Regions from separate parts of the Sutcliffiella sp. NC1 genome, predicted to be linked through region 2. Evidence: riboswitches for the same ligand, from Rfam matches in the RefSeq annotation. Region 2 holds a riboswitch; the other holds the start of a gene.
What was found. A riboswitch is a leader RNA that binds a small molecule or an ion and turns the genes downstream of it on or off. The one in region 2 is predicted to bind cobalamin.
Positions count from the first base shown of each region.

Region 1: linked by a shared signal. The riboswitch ahead of O1A01_RS16555 (DUF4430 domain-containing protein) and the one ahead of O1A01_RS05560 (acyl-CoA thioesterase) in region 2 are both predicted to bind cobalamin.

Region 1 covers NZ_CP115153.1:3,173,874-3,185,038, reverse strand. Annotated here, with positions in the region: gene O1A01_RS16590 (spore maturation protein) at 1-254, shown strand, start outside; gene rluB (23S rRNA pseudouridine(2605) synthase RluB) at 813-1,544, shown strand; gene resA (thiol-disulfide oxidoreductase ResA) at 1,746-2,279, shown strand; gene resB (cytochrome c biogenesis protein ResB) at 2,292-3,935, shown strand; gene ccsB (c-type cytochrome biogenesis protein CcsB) at 3,954-5,117, shown strand; gene O1A01_RS16565 (response regulator transcription factor) at 5,297-6,016, shown strand; gene O1A01_RS16560 (ATP-binding protein) at 6,013-7,785, shown strand; cobalamin riboswitch at 7,883-8,077, shown strand; gene O1A01_RS16555 (DUF4430 domain-containing protein) at 8,230-8,646, shown strand; gene O1A01_RS16550 (ECF transporter S component) at 8,646-9,161, shown strand; gene sigX (RNA polymerase sigma factor SigX) at 9,396-9,932, shown strand; gene O1A01_RS16540 (GerMN domain-containing protein) at 9,922-11,154, shown strand.
Region 2 covers NZ_CP115153.1:1,091,075-1,102,239, reverse strand. Annotated here, with positions in the region: gene O1A01_RS05575 (ABC transporter ATP-binding protein) at 1-771, opposite strand, end outside; gene O1A01_RS05570 (S66 family peptidase) at 1,340-2,350, shown strand; gene O1A01_RS05565 (NUDIX domain-containing protein) at 2,612-3,052, opposite strand; gene O1A01_RS05560 (acyl-CoA thioesterase) at 3,441-3,926, opposite strand; cobalamin riboswitch at 4,100-4,277, opposite strand; gene O1A01_RS05555 (GNAT family N-acetyltransferase) at 4,314-4,895, opposite strand; gene O1A01_RS05550 (glycine-rich domain-containing protein) at 4,918-5,877, opposite strand; gene O1A01_RS05545 (aldo/keto reductase) at 5,990-6,967, opposite strand; gene thiE (thiamine phosphate synthase) at 7,271-7,903, opposite strand; gene thiD (bifunctional hydroxymethylpyrimidine kinase/phosphomethylpyrimidine kinase) at 7,900-8,703, opposite strand; gene O1A01_RS05530 (thiazole biosynthesis adenylyltransferase ThiF) at 8,714-9,730, opposite strand; gene O1A01_RS05525 (thiazole synthase) at 9,730-10,497, opposite strand; gene thiS (sulfur carrier protein ThiS) at 10,500-10,703, opposite strand; gene thiO (glycine oxidase ThiO) at 10,700-11,165, opposite strand, start outside.

The sequences.
Region 1 (11,165 bases), 2.1 Mb from region 2:
GTCCAATCTCTGGAACAGCTGCTCTAGGTATGACAACAGATTTGATTGCAACCTATGGACCCGACTCTTTTATAGGTAGACTAGCTTCGACGCTACAAGGGAGTACAGACACTACCTTCTATGTACTAACTGTTTATTTCGGAGCCGTAGGTATTAAAAAGATGGGTGATGCCTTAAAAGTTGGATTATTAGCTGATATTGTTGGGATCGTCGTAGCAATAATTGTCGTAACAATATTTTTCGGAGTATTGTGATAAACCTTAGATAAAACACTAACGTTCTTCGTTAGTGTTTTTTGTCATATACCAGAATTTATAATATATAGAAGTGTGTTGTTATGTTCATCTCTGTTGCGTTTGCCATATTTAACTGCCCTTTTCACCTAATTTTATTCACCCATGGGCATGAAATTAGTTGATTATGTTTTCAAAATAATATAAGAATATTAGTTTAGAATCGTGAGTGGAACGGAGCGGAAGGTGCGAGACTCCAGCGGGAGGAAGAGGGAAGGCCGAGACCCCACAGGCGCAGCCTAGGAGGCTTGGCTCCCTCCCCGCGGAAAGCGAGTACCTGCAGCGAAGTGAAACGGACTAACTTAATCGTGTAAGCTAACTTTAGTATAATCAATCTATGGTGCCTATAATTTAATGTATTATAAAGGTGAAATAAAACACCTAACTTATAAAATATCTAAAAAGTATGTTACTTTCCATAATAGTTATAGTACGTTATAATAAAATATTGTGAAAAATGGCTATCATATAAGTAGGTAACTTAACCGATTAGGTTATGGAATATAATGAGGTGAAATAATGGAACGTTTACAAAAAGTTATTGCCCATTCGGGAATAGCGTCTAGAAGAAAAGCGGAACAATTAATTCAAGAAGGAAAAGTAACAGTTAACGGGAAAGTAGTTTCCGAACTAGGAGTAAAAGTAAATCGAAATGATAAAGTAGAAGTTGAAGGTATACCAGTACATAGAGAAGAACCAGTATACTACCTACTATATAAGCCGAGAGGTGTTATTTCGAGTGTAAGTGATGACAAAGGGAGGAAGGTAGTTACAGACTTTTTTCCTTTCATTGAGGAAAGAATTTACCCTGTAGGCCGTCTAGACTATGATACATCCGGGTTATTAATAATGACAAATGATGGAGAGTTTGCCAATAGTTTAATGCACCCTAAATATGAAGTAGATAAACTGTATATCGCAAAGGTAAAAGGTATACCTACCCGCGAAGCAATAAAAAAGTTAGAAAGAGGAATAGTCCTTGAAGACGGAAAAACTGCTCCAGCAGTTGTGAAATTAGTTTCTATGGATAAGAAAAAGCAAACAGCTATATATGAAATGACCATTCGTGAAGGAAGAAATCGTCAAGTACGACGTATGTTCGAAGCAATAGGTCATCCTGTGTTAAAACTAAGAAGAGAACGGTATGCACATTTAACATTACAAGGTTTACAACCAGGCGAATACCGAGAATTAACACCTCATGAAGTTAAACAACTTAGAGTATTAGCTACGACGAAACAAAAAAGATAATGAATTTTAACCCTTGTTCAAAAAAGCGCTTTGATTGACATACTTGCTTTGCTTATATAGTGTAAAAGGTAAGGTGGGGCAATGCTTCCCACCTTGATTTTGTTTAATCTGTCATAAAGAATTCATAATCTATCCACTATGTAAAAAGTGATAAATGTTATAATAGCGTAGAAAATTATAAGGATAGGAGATTTTTGAAGAATGAATAAGAAAAATAGATTTTTTATGCGTTCAACTATTCTAGTTCTCCTGTTAGCGGCATTAACTTATACAATTTACACTAACTTTTTTCATACGAGAGCGTTAGTTAATGTTGGGGATACAGCTCCTGATTTTGCATTAAAAGATTTAGAAGGAAATACTTTTCAGCTTTCAGACTATAGAGGGAAAGGAGTATTTCTAAATTTTTGGGGAACTTGGTGTCCACCATGTGAAAAAGAAATGCCCTACATGGAGAATCAATATCAATTCTATCAAGATAAAGGAGTGGAAATAATCGCCGTGAACATTCAAGAAACGGATGTTGCAGTGCGAAGTTTCCGCGATCGTTATGGGTTAACATTTCCTATTCCTATTGATAAAACAGGACAAGTGAGACAAGCATACGGTATAAAACCAATTCCTACTACTTTTCTTATTGATGAAAATGGTGAAGTTGTGAAAATTATTACAACTGGCATGACTGAAAGAATGGTGCAAGAGAGTATGGAGTTAATCTTACCGAACAATCAATAAGGAGAAATTCATATGAATGAAATGAAATGTGAGTGTGGACATGTAAATCCACACGGTACAATTTTATGTGAAGCTTGTGGAAAACCGACAGAAAATGAAAAAACTAAAACTAAACTTTTAGACATGACTTACGAAGGAAGTGCTAGAAGGTCCCAAACTTATAATAAAACGATTGTTGATAAAATTTGGAACTTTTTCTCTTCTGTAAAAGTTGGAGTTTGGTTAATTGTTATTACTTTAATAGCTTCATCATTCGGAACCATTTTCCCACAAGAAATGTACATACCGCCAACGATGGCTGCAAGTGAATATTACGAAATGGAACACGGTTTTTTCGGTAAATTGTATTATACGTTAGGATTTCACAATTTATATAGTTCATGGTGGTACTTAATACTTGTAGCATCTATTGGAATTTCCTTAGTCATTTGTAGTTTAGACCGTGTTATTCCACTGTATAAAGCTTTAAAAAATCAAAGAGTAACGAGGCATGATAGTTTTTTAACTAGACAACGTGTTTTCGGTAAAACTACTGTTGAAATTCATGATGATGAGATTGCTATAGTTAAAGAAGGGTTAAAAAAACGAGGATATAATATTCGTGAAGAAAACGGTAACATATTAGCAGAAAAAGGCCGTTTCTCGAGATGGGGTCCTTATGTCAACCATATTGGATTAATTATTTTTTTAGCCGCAGCAATATTAAGATCCGTCCCTGGAATGTACCTTGATGAAGTATTGTGGGTAAGAGAAGGTGAATTATTATCGATTCCTGGTACAGACGGTCAGTATTATTTAGAAAATGAAAGTTTCTTACTGGAAGTTTATGATTCGGAATCTACGGATGAAGTGTTCAATCAAGCAATTGAACGTGCCGGAAATGGTATGCTAGTTTCCAATTATCAAACAAATGCAGTATTATATGAAAGAGTAGGGGACATTGTTCACGGTGCTGAACCGGAATTAAGTGTAGTAAAAGAACATGCCATTAGAGTTAACGAACCATTAAAACATGATTCTTTCGGAATATACCAAGTAGACTTTAAATTAAATGAATTTAAAACGATGTCATTTAATCTATTGAATAAAGAAACAAATGAAAATTTTGGAACAATTACAGTAGATTTAACAAAACCTGAAACATTATATGATTTAGGTGACGGTTATTCTGTCCAAATCGTAAACTATTTTCCTGACTTCTTTTTAAACGAAGGGGAACCAGGAACTAGAACAAGAGTGCCGAATAATCCAGCATTCGTATTCCGAATGATAACTCCAGATAAACCAAAGGGAGAAATAAGCTTAGTCGCAATTCAGCAAAATTTAGAACCAGAAGGTAATAACGAATATCGCATGGCTTTTGCAGGATTAGAAACTAGAAATGCAGCTGGACTTACCGTTCGTGTTGATCATACACTTTGGATTTTTGGTCTAGGCGGAACTATATTTATGATTGGTGTTATTCAAGGGATGTATTGGAATCACCGCCGTGTATGGGTAAAACGAAATGGGAATGAAGTGTGGCTTGCCGCACATACGAATAAAAACTGGTTTGGTCTGAAGAAAGATATTTCTAAGGCGTTGGAGCATTCAAAAATTTCAATACCTATTGACCAAACAGAAGAAGAAAAGAATTCAGAAAATGATAAAACTTAATTTAAAAGGGTGATTACTATGGCACAGTTAAGTGGTAACTTGCTATATGCAGCATTTCTTCTATATCTGATAGGTACCGCTTTCTTCGGTGGAGCTTTAAAATCGAAAGAAGGAAGCAAATGGTCAAAATTAGCCATTTCTATTACGATTGTGGGATTTGTTGCTCATTTAGGATATTTTATAACAAGATGGATTGCTGGAGGACATGCTCCTGTTAGTAACTTATATGAATTTACTACATTTTTTGGGATGACGATTGTTCTTGCATTCATCGTACTTTACTTTATTTATAAAACAAGTACATTAGGATTATTTGCATTACCAATTGCTTTAATACTAATTGCATTTGCAAGTATGTTTCCGTCCGATATAACTCCATTAATTCCAGCATTGCAATCTCATTGGTTACCGATTCACGTTATTACAACGAGTTTAGGAATTGCAATACTAGGAATGAGCTTCGTAGCTGGACTAATTTATTTAATAAAAGTAGTGGATTACAGTAAAAAAGGAAAAAAACCTTTTTGGCTTGAATTTTCATTATTTACGCTTGTTGTATTTATTGGTTTTGTTGTTATTACGGTTATTTTTAGTTCGATGGATTATGAAGCAAACTTCAAATATATTGATAAACGTGGAGCAGAGGCAACGGTTGAATACGTGCTTCCTCCGTTAGTTGGTCCAAACCAAGGGGAATTACTTACAGAAGATAGAATGAACCCTCTTGTAAGTTTACCAGCTATTATTCATACACAAAAATTGAATACAGTTATTTGGTCTATTATTACAGGAGCTATTTTATATGTACTTATAAGATTATTATTTAGAAAACCTCTAGGAGTTTTACTAAAACCAGCAGTAAGAAGAGTAAACCTTGATGTTGCAGACGAAATTGGTTATCGCTCTGTTGCTATAGGTTTCCCAGTTTTTACACTAGGCGGATTAATCTTTGCTATGATTTGGGCTCAAATTGCATGGACTAGATTTTGGGGTTGGGACCCGAAGGAAGTTTGGGCATTGATCACATGGCTATTTTATGCAGCATATCTACACTTACGTATTGGAAAAGGCTGGCACGGAGAAAAATCGGCTTGGCTTGCCTTAGTTGGATTTGCTATTATTATGTTTAACTTAATTGGAGTAAACTTAATTATTGCCGGACTACACTCTTACGCGATGTAGATTAAACTGATTAGATGAATAATTTCATAAGCCTTCACATCATATGTGGAGGCTTACATTAATATAAGGATAATTTACTCAAGCACTGACTTTGCTAGACGTTGTGAAGAAATATTAGATACAATAGGAAAGAGTACTTAATGATACGGAACTAGTATGAAAATTAGGAGGATGGAAAGATGGAACAAGAGTATAAAATATTAGTAGTCGATGATGAAGAACGAATTCGTCGACTTTTGAAAATGTATCTAGAAAGAGAAAATTATGTAATCGAAGAAGCAGATAATGGTGAGGACGCATTATCGTTAGCTTTAGAGAATGATTATGACGTTATATTACTAGACCTTATGATGCCAGGAATGGACGGCATGGAAGTTTGTAAAGAATTGCGAGAGAAAAAAGCAACACCAGTAATTATGTTAACTGCTAAAGGAGAAGAAGCAAATCGTGTTCAAGGTTTTGAAGTTGGTACGGACGATTATATCGTTAAACCGTTCAGCCCACGTGAGGTAGTGCTTAGAGTTAAAGCGCTTTTACGCCGCGCGTCATCAACAAGCTTTTTAAATACAGAAACATCTTCAAAAGATATTATTGTATACCCTCATTTAACAATAGATAATGATGCACATAGAGTAAGTGCTGACGGAAAAGATGTTAACTTAACCCCTAAAGAGTACGAGCTTTTATATTTTTTAGCAAAATCACCGGACAAAGTTTTTGATCGAGAGCAACTATTAAAGGAAGTTTGGCAATATGAGTTCTTTGGTGATTTACGTACAGTAGATACTCATGTAAAGAGGTTAAGAGAAAAATTAAATAAAGTATCCGAACATGCAGCAAAAATGATTGTTACAGTTTGGGGTGTAGGTTATAAGTTTGAGGCTGGCAATGAGTCATGATTTGGAAAAGTGTTGTAGGTAAGCTTTGGCTTACCATTTTACTTCTTTTTACGTTTGTATTATTTATTTTAACAATATTGTTATTAGAGTTTTTCGAGAACTACCATGTAAATGAGGCGGAAAGAGAATTAACACAGTTAGGTAGAAAAATATCGATGATTGTAGAGGAACATGAAGATTTTGAACTGGCAAAATCAATTGCTTGGCAACTTGCGGATGATGTTTCTCGAGTAATTATTTTTTCAGACAAGGATCATTACTGGCATTCCCCAACAGATGAGACAGATGCTGTTTTACCTAGCGAATTTTTCCGAGAAGATGAGGAACTTTCCCAAGTTTTCCTTGATCATACAATTGTAACGAAAAAATCATACTCACCCGATTTAGATTCTGAATCAGAAGCTTTTGGAGAAATGATGATTGTTGGTACCCCACTTCATATTGATGGTGTAGAAGATGGCGCAGTTTATATGTACCAATCGTTAACAGCGATTAAAGAAACGACGAACCAAACAACACAACTTATTTTAATATCCGCGGGGATTGCTATTTTCCTTACAACCATTTTTGCGTTTTTCTTAATATCAAGAGTAACCTCGCCATTAAGGAAAATGAGGGAGGCTGCTTTTGAAGTAGCGAGAGGTAAGTTTGACACGAAAGTTCCGATCTTAACGTATGATGAAATCGGTGAACTTGCGATGGCGTTTAATCAAATGGGAAGACAATTAAAGTTTAACTTAAATGCACTTAATCAAGAAAAAGAACATTTGGCAAACATATTAAGTAGTATGGCAGATGGAGTAATAACGCTAAATCGTGATGGGACAATATTAATAACGAATCCGCCTGCTGAACGTTTCTTGCAAGCATGGTTTTACCAAGAAGGTAGTGATACGCGGGAACAATTACCTCATGAAATAAAAGAGATGTTTCAACGGGTCGTCAACTTTGAAAGAGAGCAAAGTATGGAACTTACCTACCAGGGGAGAACTTGGGTAATCGTCATGAGTCCTTTATATAATAATACCCACGTGCGTGGTGCAGTAGCTGTCATTCGTGATATGACGGAAGAAAGACGTTTAGATAAATTAAGAGAAGGATTTATCGCTAACGTTTCTCACGAGTTACGTACGCCAATTTCAATGCTTCAAGGATATAGTGAAGCAATAGTGGATGATATTGCTGGTAGCGAAGAAGAAAAGAAAGAACTTGCCTCCGTTATTTATGATGAGTCACTTCGTATGGGGAGGTTAGTAAATGACCTACTTGATTTAGCTAGATTAGAGTCTGGACATAGCACCGTGAACAGGGAACAAGTTGAAGTGGAAGAGTTTTTTGATAAAATGATTCGAAAGTTTCATGGTCTTGCTAAAGAGAAAATGGTAGATCTTCATTCAGAAATAATTGGGGACACGCTAGTTGATTTTGATGTAGATAAAATGGAACAAGTTTTTACTAACTTAATTGATAATGCACTACGTCACACAGATTCAGGTGGTAGTATCACGATTCGAGTTGAGCTTGGAGAGCTTGGAATGAAAGTAGATGTACAAGATACTGGACAAGGCATACCAGAAGAAGATATACCATTTGTATTTGAACGCTTCTATAAAGCGGACAAGGCTAGAACTAGAGGTAGATCTGGAACAGGTTTAGGATTGTCGATTGTTAAAAATATAATAGAGTCACATAACGGCTCAATAGGTGTACATTCTAAACTAAATGAGGGAACGACATTTTCTCTCGTTATTCCACGAACTGTGCAATAATTTGTTAAGTTGTACCGAATAATCTTGTTTATTATGAAACAATTTTTCTTGTCATTTTATACTTCTTTGTGTAAGATGGTACTGTATTCATAAACTTAATAATTATAAGTAAATTGGTGTCACACTGTGGCTTAAAAGGGAATTTGGTGCGAATCCAAAACTGTCCCCGCAACTGTAAATGTGGACGAAATGAGGTAACCACTGTATGTATGGAATGAGAGTTCGTCATACGGGAAGGCTCAAAGTAGGAAGAAGCATAAGTCAGTAGACCTGCCAATGAACTTACAAGTTTCGAAGCTTCGGGGTATGAGTAGCTGAAACGACAATATGGTATTGAACCTGCTGCAGAAGGTGAATTCCTCATTGTTGTCGTTTTATAGCTCATCCTTTAAGGATGAGCTATTTATTTTTTTTCATAATATATAAAAGGATGGGAATTACGTGATGAAAAAAATTTGGATTAGTTTATTAGTTGCAATATCTCTTATTGTGACGGGGTGTGCAGCAGACAACACAAATAATACAAATAACAACGCAAATGCTGGAGTAGAACAAAATGAAGAAGTAAACAAAGTAACGATTAAATTAGTAAAAGATAACGGGGAAGAAGTAATAAGTGAAGAGGCATTGCAGTTTGAAGAAGGAGAAACACTGATAGATGTAATGCATGAGCACTTTGAATTAACAACAGACGACAGTGGTGCATTTATTGTAGGAATTAACGGTATTGAATCGGATTACGAGAATAATTACTTTTGGATTTATACAGCAAATAATGAAGAAGTCTTAGTTGGCGCAAACGAATATGTGTTAAAAGATGGCGATGTTATTGAATTTAACTATTCAAAGTATGAAGGCTAATGAGCACAAGAAAAATTGCTTTATTAGGCTTATTAATAGCGTTATGTGTAGTAGGTAGAATGGTGTTTTCCTCGGTTCCTAATGTACAGCCTGTTACAGCAATCATTATTATTTGCTGCCTTTTGATGGGGCCTCAAAACGGTATCATACTTGCTGCTGGAACAGCATTTGTTTCTAACTTATTTTTAGGTAGTGGTACTTGGACGTTACTTCAAATAATTGCGTGGTCCATAATTGGAGTACTTTCAGGTCTCATTGGGATGAAATTTAAGAAATTGCCCATATGGTTACTTGCAACGTACGCTGGATTTTGCGGCATGCTCTTTGGTTTGATCATGTCGCTAGAACGCCTGATTATAGGTAAATTGTTTTGGCCGTATTACTTAGCGGGATTACCGTTTGACTTTAATCATGCAATTGGAAATATCGTATTCTTTATAGTGTTATATCCTATTCTATCCCCGATCATAAAAAGAGAAGCTTCGTTTATGGTGCAATCGTATAATAAACAGTAGATATAATTAGAAATTAGTTATATAGTATATATAAAAAGAAGTCATATATTATGGCTTCTTTTTTAAATTTTTAAAAAGCCAAACTATTGCTCTTTTAAAATATCTTATTAAAGCCTTCTTAAGTTTTCCAAAAAGTACTAAAAAAAATCTAGTCATTCGTAATATTTTGTAATATATTTGTAATGTAACTTTGTACGAAAAGTTTCGACTAATGTATTGAACGGAGGGTTTAGAATGCATGCCGTTTTTCAAGAGCTCTATGAAAAATATCACCAAGACGTCTATCAATTTTTATTTTATATGGTGAAAAATAAAGAACAAGCGGAAGACCTCGTTCAAGAAGTTTATATAAAAGTTCTACGCTCATACGACCGATTTGAAGGGAAAAGTAGTGAAAAAACATGGCTATTTTCGATAGCTAAACATGTAGCTATTGATTCATTTCGAAAACAAAAGGGATGGAAAAACAAACTTCTTGAAACGTTTGATTGGAATAAGCAACAAGTGAAAGATGTTGCACCATTACCGGAAGAAGTAGCTGTGAAAAATGAACAGGTTCAATTGTTGTATCGTTGCTTAGATAAATGTAAGATGGATCACCGAATTGTTCTTATTCTCCGTTACATTCAAGCTCTCTCTATTCAAGAAACTGCGCAAGTGTTAGGTTGGTCTGAAAGTAAAGTAAAAACAACTCAGCACCGTGCGGTTAAAGCCTTAAAAGCCCATATGGAAGAATTAGAGGAGAAAGGGGGAAATAGTAATGCATCGTAAAACGGACGATGAGCAAATGGAGAAGTTATTTAATCAATTACCAAAAATGACGGATGAGCGTTCAGCGGAAGAGATATATGCAAATATTCAGCAAAAGGTAGAAACTTCACCGAAACGTCGTATTAACTGGATGCCTAGCGTAGCTTTAATTGCGGCGATTCTCCTTTTTGCAATCATTTCTCCTTTCACGTTTCAAAAAATGGATAGTAATAGTAACAGTGCCTTTGATGCCCCTCAAGATAGAGGAGGATCAATGGAGATGTATGCTGATGATAGTAGTGCTGATATCGCTGTAGAGGAAGAATCGTTTAATGTAACGGACTATAAAGAAAATAGTGAAAACGAATCTTTTGACGTTCAATCAACGAATGATTTTCCGAATTATGTAGTAACGACTGTTAGTCAGTCAGAAGAATATGTAATTACTTTGGCCGTTTCCGCTGAGTTAGAAGGAACCGATGATCCACTAACATTACCGCTTTCTTTTGTTGTTCAAAAAAATAATAGAACGTATATAGAAGCATTTAACGAATTACGACAAGAATTAGGAAATTTAATTGATTTACCTTCATTTGGACTGATGAATACAATGTTAAATGATAATATTACTTTCTCTCAAGGTACGGCTACTGACGGTAATGATAGAGTCATTATGGAGATGAATGCAGGACATCGGGCATACTCTTCTACACAGATGAACGCTTTTTTCCAAGAGGTACAAGAAACGTTTAGATGGCACAACTTTACTGAAGTAGAATATTTAAATGAGGGTAAAGCTGGAGTTGAAATAGGTAACGATGTTAAAGAATTTGATTTGATTGATACGTTTAAGCGAGTAGCATATTTTAAATTTCAAAGAAATGATGATGTTAGCAAAAGCTTGTTAGTCGCCTCAAAAGAAGAATTTCAGTCTATGCAAGAGGCGGTAGAGGCGATGAGCCAAATACCGAATATTAATTACGTATTTCCATCGATTCCAGCTAGTATGAGAGTAGACCAAGTGATAACCAATGATGAAGAAATGGTAACTATTTCTTTTGATAATAGCCTTGCATTAGAAAATACAGAAGAACATTCAACAGCTCTCCAAGCATTAATGTTAACGGCGAGAGACTTTGGATTCGAGCAAATACAATTTAATTATCCTAACGCTGATATGATTGGTTCGATTCGTTTAAATGTTCCACTTTCGGTACCATTAGCTGCAAATCCTATGAACTAAAAAAAGTAGCA
Region 2 (11,165 bases):
ATAGCTGGCACCTACTAACAGTTTTATCGTCGGGTCAAATAACGAATCAATCACTGCTACTTTCAAATTTTTCTTAAACACATCGTCCGTCATATTGTGAAAACGGCTTTGGTCCGCACGCTCTTGCACGTAAGCACGAATTACACGCACTCCTGCGATCGACTCTAGCACTTTATCGTTCATTTCACCGAATGAATCTTGTGCTTCAGTGAACCGTTTGTGAATTTTTTTCCCGTAAATATTCATCGCTAGTGCCATTATCGGCAATGGGATAATTGCTGCAAGTGTGAGCTTCCAGCTAATTAAAAAGCCCATTGTACAAAGGATAATTAACATATACACACTCGAATCAACTAATGTTAATACACCAAAACCAGCTGTTATAGAGATTGCGCGCAAGTCATTTGTTGAGCGTGCCATTAAATCACCAGTTTTATTCTTTTCATAGAAGGTTGGTGTCATTTTCAACAAATGTCCCATTAAACTTCTTCTTAATAACCTCTCGACTAAAAAGGAACCCCCGAATAATTTATAGCTCCACATATACGTAATCCCATAAATAACAAGTGCTAGTAAAAATAAAAAGCCTACATACTGAATTAATTTTTCAGAAGTTAAAGTGCCAACATGAATTTCATCGATCGCATGCCCAATCATTCTTGGCGGGATTACTTCTAAAATCCCGACGACAATTAGTAAACATATCGCTATTGTATATCGCTTCCAATATTGTTTAAAAAACCAACTAAGTTTTGTAAGTACTGATAACATACTATCTTACCCCCTTGATCGAACAGTCGACCATTTTGTATTCGCTACCCTGAATCTGCCGTTCCTTCATACATAAGTCTAATAACAAATAAATTTTGCATAATGCTCTCCTCCTAAATTTGTTTTAAATATATCCAAAAAGCTCGAAAGGCTTTGTTGGTAAAAAAAGGATGTAGATGAAGACAAAAAAAGACACACCGAACGAAAGTCGGTATGCCGATATTAAAACATATAAAAAGCACACGTCACGTTCTGTTAGCGTGACCTGTGCTAAAATAGGTAATTTGAAATGATGATAGTACTCCCTTGTGTTTACAACGGAGAGCTAGATGAGGACAGGTCACGAATTTTATTAAGTTTGTCATTCATTACGTTTAATACAATAGATTTTTTCATGTTCGTGTACCTCCCTTTCTCCATTTTTTAATTAGTAGTAAATTCCACTTTTCCACAATAACACCGTGGACAAGTTATTGTCAATTACTAATTTTAAAAATATTTTAAATTATATATTGCCCAAATACTCTTTCCTTGTTAAAATCGTAAAAAGCTCAAGGGGGAATTTTCCATGTTTTATCCACATTTACGTGAAGGGGCTACTATTGGAGTCACAGCACCATCTTCTGGTGTGCAAGAAGTTTTACATTCTTTGTTGGATCAGGCACAAAAAAGACTAGAATCAGAAGGATTTACTGTGAGGTTCGGAAAAACAGTAAAAACCCAACATAAAGCAAAGTCTGCACCAGCTAAGGTGAGAGCAGATGAATTAAATGCCATGTTGCAAGACGATGGAATCGATACGATCATCCCACCATGGGGCGGGCAATTGTTGATTGAAATACTGCCGTATGTTGATTTCGTAAAAATGAAGCGAAAATGGATACTCGGATATTCCGATACAAGTGTTTTGTTATTAGCAACGACATTAAAAACAGGGATTGCAACGGCACACGGCACTAACTTAGTAGATTTACGAGGAGAATATTCCGACGAAACAACCGCCATGTGGAAACAAGTGCTACAAACAAAAGCTGGAGAAGCAGTAATTCAACATTCATCAGAGCTTTTCCAAAAACAGTGGCAACACGGCAACCCTACTCCTCACATTTTTCATTTAACCGAAAAAACGGAATGGAAAACAGTGAACGGTAAAGATGTAACCGTGAAAGGTAGAATACTTGGTGGGTGTGTAGATGTTATTCGCCACTTAATTGGTACACCTTTTGGCGATGTGAAAGCATTTCAAGAACAATTCACAAACGGCGAACCGATTCTTTGGTACTTCGAAAACTGTGAGCTTTCGACAACAGACTTAAGAAGGTCGATAGTTCAAATGAAATTAGCAGGTTGGTTTAATAATTGTTCAGGAGTTTTATTCGGAAGAAGTCCAGCAAATGAACCAGTGGACGGGTATACGGTTGAGGATGTATATGAAGAGATAGCTTCTGAACTGGAAGTACCGGTTGTGTATGACATAGATTGCGGGCATGTTCCTCCTCAAGTAACGTTAATTAATGGAGCGATGGCGGAAGTAGAAGTTAAAGAAGGAAAAGGAACGATTATACAAAAGTTTATATAATATAATTTATCAACATCGGGATTTTATTTATCAAAGAGTTCTAAAGGGTGGAGTGTATTAGCTAAGTATTTTTATACCGTGGAGAAAGCCGAAATAACTTACGATGTCGTAGCTTAAATAACAACTAGTTAGAAAAACATTTAGCAGACTAAATGGTGCTGTCCTAAAAGTCCAGTTGAGACTGACTTTTAGGACTTTTAAGTTTGTTATCCTAATAAGGGTTTAAAATTTTTATTAGCAGTTAGTATAAATCTCTATTAATTAACGAATGAACGCCATTTCCCTATTAGAAAGAGCATCCTTTAACCATCGGGGATGCATTTTCAATAAATCTTGCGGTAAATTATCTGGACTGAAAAATTTTATTTCAAGTGATTCATCAGAATTACGTCTAAGTTCTCCGCCTGTAATTTCAGCAAGAAAACAAGTTGTTATAAAATGTACTACTTTACCATTTGGATATGCAAACACCTGTGAATTAGGCTCAGAGTACACACCAATAAGTTTTTTTATTTTTATATCTAAGTTAGTTTCCTCTTTTACTTCTCTAATAGCTGCTTCAGAAACTGTTTCTCCAATTTCTATATGTCCTGAAGGAATACCCCATAGCTTTACATCAGCTCTTTTCTGTAACAAAACTTGTTTTTCCCCATTCAAAATAATAACTGCTACACCTGCTTTTAATTCATCAATTCTTTTCATTTAATAAACCTCCCTTAAAATAATAAAAAAGGTCCGAGGGGATAAGGATTTCAACGCAAAAGCAAATACGCTGAACCTTTCCCCTCGGACCTTTTATGTCAATAGGTGCCTTTTACGTTATGGTAAAAGATGTAGCCCTCGGTCACAGACCTACTAGATAGCGGAACCCTAGCTACAATTTTCAAGTTCATATTTATTTTACAACTATTACTTAGAAGATGAAAGAAGCTTTTCGTTCATACAATAACTTTCACAAAAAAATAGCACCCTAATTCACACAAATTTAATCATAGTCAAGATGTTCATTCGGTGTTATTTGTATGCTAAAAGATATGTATACTATTACGATTCACTAAAAAAGCGGATCAGCAACCACGTTTTTTCATTACTATATTTTCTCATTTGACCACTTGTTCTCTAACAACCTTTTTTCTCTTCTAATTGTTGCTTCCTTCAGTAACTGGATTTCTTTTTCCGTTTCAGGGATTACGCCTGGAACTGGGACTGGTTTACCTTCGCTATCAATTGCAACCATTGTTAAAAGGGATGTTGTTGTAAGTTTTGTTTCACCTGTTTCAAACTGATGACACTCCACTTTTACATACACTTCCATTGACGTTCTTCCAGTAGATATAACAACTGCTTCTAACGTTAATATATCTCCTACTTTTGCTGAAGATAAAAAATTCACTGTATCAATCGAAGCTGTCACGACCACCTTGTTACTATGTTTCATCGCTGCTATAGCGGCTATTTCATCAATATACGATAAAACAACTCCTCCAAAAATTGTTCCTAAATGATTCGTATCTGGGGGTAAAACTAGTTTCGTTTGTACAGTTCTAGATACATTTGTTGATATTTTTCCCATCATTCTCCCACTCTCTTTTGTTTTTAGCTTCTACAAGAAAGTGGTTGGAAAATAAAAAATCCATCACTCTAATATGAGGATGGATTAATAGGCAAAGAAAATAAAACTAGACAAATAGAGCTCTATTTTCTAATAATTGCGCACCATTATCCAACCTTCCTAACTCCCGAAGAAGACGATCGTTCATCATAATGGCAGGTCTCCTGACTCGTGCTTCTTCCTACTTTAAGTCCTTCCCGTCGAATGACAGTGGCTATACTTATTTCGTCGGCACCTACAGTTGCGGGTACAGTTCTGGATTTGGACCAGATTCCCTATTAAGTCTAAACTGACACCATTATTATTGGTATGTTTTATTGAATTGAAATACTTATTACTATTAGTAGTTTATTACAAATTTACTATTCTGCCAACTTGTTCACCATGCAATGTTTGCCATTCTTCTCTAAGTACTCCGAGTTTTACAGAATCATAGTACTGATCGTTTACAATACGAGCTTTTCTAATTCTAGCTTCTTCTATCATTCCAAGTTTTTTCCCAACACTCACCATCCGATGGTTTCCTGACCATGAAGTATATCCTAATCTAACTAGTGTAGGAAATTGTTTAAACAGATGAGTGACCCATAACTTAATGGCCTCCGTTCCATATCCACCATTCCAATAGTCAGGGAGATAGATGATAATACCTACCTCCATCCATCGGGAAGGTTCGTGCTCCCAATAGTAAACAACGGTGCCAATAATTTTCCCATCTACTTCTATAATCATTTCGGAATCATAACCCGATTCTAACTGACCTATCATCCGATTATAAAAGTCTTCATATTCCACTCGGACTAGTGGAAAGTATGGTGCATCCCACTTTTTAAACTCTGGGTTCTCTTCTACATATCTTAACTTCCAAAGAGTTTGTATATCTTCTTTTTGTACCGACCTAAGAATAATTTTTTCTCCAACTATTTTTAACATAGATTCACTCCGTTATATTATTTTATGAGGAACATCCTCCGCCGCCACAGCTTGCGTCGCCGCTGGAGCAACTGCTATCTCCACCACTATTTTTATCGCTACTAGTTGCAGATCCGCAAAAAACAGCACTTGTACATCCACTACTAGAATTCGAAGCAGATGAGTACAAATAAGCCTTTGCCATTAACCAATATTGGTCATAGTAATAGATTGAATAAAACACCATAATTAAAGAAGTACTGGAAAAATCACCGTATTGCTGTTGTTTTGTGAATGCTCCTTTTTCGTTTCGTTTATGCATTTCATCTGCTTGATGGGATTGTTCTTTTAGCCTAGTTATTAAGTAATCTACAATCTGATTTGATTCCTCTGTAATTTTGAAATATTTATTTTTCAAGTATTCCTTATCCTTGTATTTAAATTCGGTAATTAATGCTGGATTTAGTGGGCTCTTAAAGAAGTCTCCCCAAGTCGACCAGCTATATGTTGTAACTTCAAACAATTGCGAGAATACCCAATCAAAGAACGCACGCTCATCAGGGTTCCCTCCACCTTGTACATTTGGTTTATGATGTAACATACTGCCATTAAATTTTTCTGAAAAATTTTGATAGGCTTGCGTAAACATCAACATTTCATGCCAAACATCATCTACTTCTTCACTATACATCGGAACAGTTTTTAACACTCCCGTTAAAATAAAAAACCGTTTCAGTTCAAAAATACGCCATTCTAATTCGTCTTCTGAAACTTTCGCGTTTTGTTGTAAAAACCGTTGCTTTACTTGATTTATATACTCATCAGGAAGTGCTAACTCTAACTGGGAAATTAATGGTTGAATTGAGGTGTTTTCAATAGCTCCTAAGTTTTCCGGTATATTTTCCTTTTTTAAGTTTTTGGCGGGCTTTGTTTTTCTAAAAATACCTACTAAGGCTAATACGACAACGAATAAAATTAAAATAAAAATAACAACTGTTTCCATCTTATCTCCCCCCTTTATTCTTTTTATTAATACGATATGAAACGTTTAAAAGTTTCATTTATTAAATAATACATAATATTAAAAAAGCATCCTTTAAAAAGGATGCTTTCCATTATGGTAATCTTCTACCTCTAGAAGTAACGTACAAGTTATACCATTGTTCTCTCGTCATTTTTTCTGAAACAGGTACAGCGTCTTGACAAGCTACAATGCGGTCTGGATTTGTCGTACCGATGACAGGTTGAATCATTGCAGGATGGCGCATTAACCAGCCTAGTACGATAGCTTCCCTTGTTGTTTCTAGTTCTTCCGCCATTCTAGCTACTAACGCCGCTGTATTTCTTTCTGCTTCTGTTTTAATTTCTTCCTCTCGACCGGTGAAGACACCTTTTCCTAATGGAGACCACGCTTGGATTTGTATATCTTTTTCCATACTATATTCTAAAAATCCATCTGTGAAATGGGCTGAAGTCCCTTCGTGTTGGTTTACTAATACACCTTGGTCCACCCAGTCTAATTTGCGCAAACTCATTTCTAATTGATTTACGATGATAGATTCGTTTGTATACGTTTGCAGAAGTGCTACTTGTGCTTTATTCATGTTGGAAACACCGAAGTGTTGTACTTTCCCTTCTTTTTTCAGAAGTTCAAACGTTTCTGCCACTACTTCTGGTTCCATCAATGGATCTGGTCTATGTAATAGTAAAATATCTAATTGTTCAATGTTCAATCTTGCAAGAATACCATCGACAGAGTTTATAATATGCTCTTTTGAAAAGTCATATCGACCTGGCCCAGCATCATCTTCGAACCGAATGGCACATTTACTTTGAATGACCATTTGCTCACGTAGGCTTCTATTGTTTTTCAACACTTCACCGAAAACCTTTTCTGCTTTTCCTCTCGTATAAATATCAGCATGATCAAACATCGTAATTCCTGAAGATAATGCCGCCTCTACCGCTTTCTCCGCTTTTAACACTTCTTCTGATGAAAACGGCGAATTGTCCCAGCCTCCACCAAATCCCATGCATCCTAATACTAATCTACTGTTTGTAATATTTCTTTTTTGTAACGGCATTGTTCTCATAACTAATCATCCTTACTTTTTAAAAGATATTAATATTGTAAGAAATAAATGGTGGGGAAGCAAATAGTTATTTTCCTTTTAGTGCCTCTCGAATATGAAACATAACAAAATAAAGAGCTTGGGACATAACTATTTTTATTAAAGTAAAAGACGAACAAATAAAGTAGTTTGGAAATAACCCGCTCCGGAAATATACTTCGCTTTCCGCGGGCGGCTGGTGAGCCTCCCGCTGGAGTCCACGTATATTTCCTCCGCTAGTTCAGCGATTGTTCGTTTTTTTATCATGATTATATTAGTTTTGTCTCAACCTCTTTGTAGTTTTATAACTGTTTCCTCCGCATTTTCCGCTTTTGATATGGCCGATATGACTGCGACACCATCCGCTCCAGCTTCCACCACTTCTTTTGCATTGGAAATGTTAATTCCACCAATGCCGACGATTGGAAGGGTAACACCTGCTTCACGAATGGCAGTTATGACAGATGGTCCTTTCACTTCTTCAATATCTTTCTTTGTTGAAGTAAAGTACATCGGTCCTACGCCGATGTAGTCAGCACCAAGTTCTACCGCCCTTAAGGCCTCTTCCACATTATGTGTAGAAACACCGACTATTTTTTCATTCCCTATCTTTTCCCGAATGGACGTAATGTTACCGTCCTCTTGGCCGATATGTACACCGTCGGCATCGAGTTGTATCGCTAGTTCTACATCATCATTTACGATAAATGGCACTTCATACTCGTTACACAACTCTTTTAATCTTGTACCCAGCTCTAACTTTTCAATACCAAGTTTAGCTCCTTCGCCTTTTTCTCGATATTGAAAACATGTTACACCTGCTTCTAATGCCTCTTTCAGCACAACTTCCGGGTTACGATCACAATTGTTACTACCCATCACAAAATATACTTGCATATGTTTTCTTAAGATGTTCATGAGTGCACCGCCGCGTTTCGATATGCCCAATGATTCGTAGGACCGTGTCCACTGCCAATTCCTAATTCATCTTTTATTGCAGCATGGATAAAATCTTTTGCTACTTTTACTGCTTGTTCAACGGTCTTTCCTTTAGCTAATTCAGCAGTTATAGCGGCCGCAAACGTACAACCTGTTCCATGAGTATGACGAGTAGAAATTCTCGTACTCTTTAACTCTACAAAGCTTTGGCCATCAAATAATAAGTCCACTAGTTCCTCTTCTTCGCCGTGGCCACCTTTCACTACAACGTAATCGGCACCAAGTTTATGAAGAACTTTTGCTGCTTTTTTTCTAGCCTCGATTGTGTGTAGGGACAACTCTGTAATTACTTCTGCTTCTGGGATATTTGGAGTAATAACAGTTGCTAGAGGAATTAATGTTTCACGTAAAGAATTGATTGCCTCTTGTTGTAAAAGCTTTGCTCCACCTTTCGCAATCATGACCGGATCGATTACAACGTTGCCCCAATTAAACTCCCTAATATTGTTTGCCACTGCTTCAATTAGCTCGCTATTAAACAACATTCCCGTTTTAAGGGCATCCGGACGTAAATCAGCCTCAATAGAATTCATTTGCTCTATTACGGCTTCAAGCGGAAGGGCATAAACACCTTGTACACCTAACGTATTTTGTGCTGTTATTGCTGTAATTGCCGACATCCCGTAAACATTTAATTCTTGAAAAGTTTTTAAATCTGCTTGGATACCTGCTCCGCCACCACTATCAGAGCCAGCGATTGTTAACGCTTTTTTCACCACAGTCAGCCACCTACCCTACATATCGATAATAAATACTTTTTGCTTCCGTTATGTCTTTTGTCCCGTGGACAATAGCTCGCCCATCTTTAAATAAAACGAGACGTTGACTACCAATTTCTACTGATAAAAGAAAAGGATTTCGATCCACTTTTAACCCTTGGTCCGCAAATACCGATTCTATTTCTTCAAGATTTCTTTCTTGGTTCGTGTTCGGTCTAATTTGTACAGAGTCTCTTCCACAAAGCACCGCTGTTTTCGTTTGATTTTCGTAAGACAAGTATGGAAAGCTCCGACTTTCCCCACATGATAGACAAGAAGAATCTTTCATACGGTTTACGTCGATGGAAGAATAGCGATTTTCCCAAAGGTCGAACGAAACTAACTTTTTCCTTAAACTTTTTTGATTACCAGTTAATATTTTTAACGCTTCCGCTACTTGGTGGGCAACAACCATTTGTACTCCTGGAGAAATAACTCCCACCGTATCACAAGTAGCACCACCTAACGGAACGGACTTTAATAAACATTGTAAACAAGGTGTTTCTCCTGGAAGAATCGTATAGGAAATCCCATAACTACCGACACAGGCACCATAAATCCAAGGTATATTATATTTTTGAGATAGGTCATTAATAATAAAACGAATATCAAAATTATCTGTTGCATCTAAAAGTAAAGAAACACCATCTATTAACGGTTCTAGTAAATCTGGTGTAGCATCTCCGACGATTGCTTCTATTTCAGTAGATGAGTTAATTTCTAGTAGTCTCGTTTTAGCAGCAACTGCTTTAGGAATTTTATGTTCAGCATCTAATTCCCCGTATAGTTGTTGGCGCTGTAAATTACTCCATTCTACGTAATCTCGATCGATAATCGTCATTTTCCCGACCCCAGCTCGAGAAAGTGCCTCGGCAATACCTGTACCGAGTGCACCTGCTCCCACTATGAGGACATGCTGTTCCGTTAATTGCTTTTGTCCATTTACCCCAATTGGTTTAAATAGTATCTGTCTAGAATAGCGTTCCATTAGCTAACACTCATTCCTTCAGTTGGGCTACTAGCAGTGGCATAACGTTTTTTCTCCATACGCCCAGCCTCAAAACCTAACCTTCCTGCTTCAATTGCTAGTTTCATTGCTTTTGCCATTTTCACTGGGTCTTTTGCAGCCGAAACAGCGGTGTTTAATAAAACTCCATCTGCTCCTAACTCCATCGCCTGAGCAGCATCAGCTGGTGAGCCAACTCCCGCATCCACAATAACTGGAACGTTTGATTGCTCGATAATAAAGCTTAAGTTGAGCGGATTGATAATTCCTTGACCAGATCCAATTGGAGAAGCTCCAGGCATTATTGCGTGTGAACCTAATTCTTCTAGTTTGCGAGCAAGTACAACATCATCTGAAGTGTACGGTAAAACGATAAACCCTTCTTTTAAAAGCTCTTCTGTTGCTTTTAACGTTTCAACAGGATCTGGTAATAACGTTTTCCAGCAGCCAATTACTTCTACTTTAATCATGTCACATAATCCAGACGCTTTTGCTAATTTTGCAATGCGCACTGCTTCTTCCGCTGTTTTTGCCCCAGCAGTATTTGGAAGTAACGTATATTTCTCTAAGTCTAGTTTTTCTAAAAAGTTTGGTTGACTCGGTTCAAAGATGTTCATGCGACGTACCGCAAACGTTAAAATTTCTGATTCGGATACCGCAACCGCTTCTTTTTGTACTTCAAAGCTCGGGTATTTACCAGTTCCTAATAATAAACGTGATTCAAATTCATATGGTCCAATTTTTAACATGTTCATCCGCCTCCTACAAAATGTACTAATTCTAATTGATCGCCTTCTGCTAACGTAACTGATGGATGCGATTCTTTTTGTAAAATATCTCGGTTCTTTTCTACAATGACTACCTTTTGATCAAGGTGAAAATGTGCTAGCAAATCTTCTACTGTTCTAATATCATTAGGTAACTCTATTAGTTCACCATTTATCGTTACTTTCATGTTGTTATCACCCCTTTCAATCGTTCAAACGTAAACGCCTGTAAATAGGAAGGTAGCGTATGACCATTCATCATATCCGCAATAAGCTTTCCACTAATTGGGGATAGTAAAATACCGTTCCGATAATGACCTGTGCAGATAAATACGTTTTCTATTGTTGGGTGCACTCCAAGAAACGGTAACTCATCTATCGTTTGCGGTCGTATTCCAGCCCACGCCCTTTCAAACTGAGCTCGTTGAATGTCAGGCAAAATGTCTATGGACGCTTGAATCAAGGATGAGATTGCCTCAACGGAAACATGTTCCGAAAAACTATTAGGTATAGAAGTTGCACCAATAATTAAACGGTTTCCGCTTTTTGGGACTACGTAACACCGTTGTGAAAAGATGGTACTTTTAATGAGTGGCCGTTCTGTTATAACAGAAATACACTCACCTTTTACTGGATAGGTTGGTAGATTT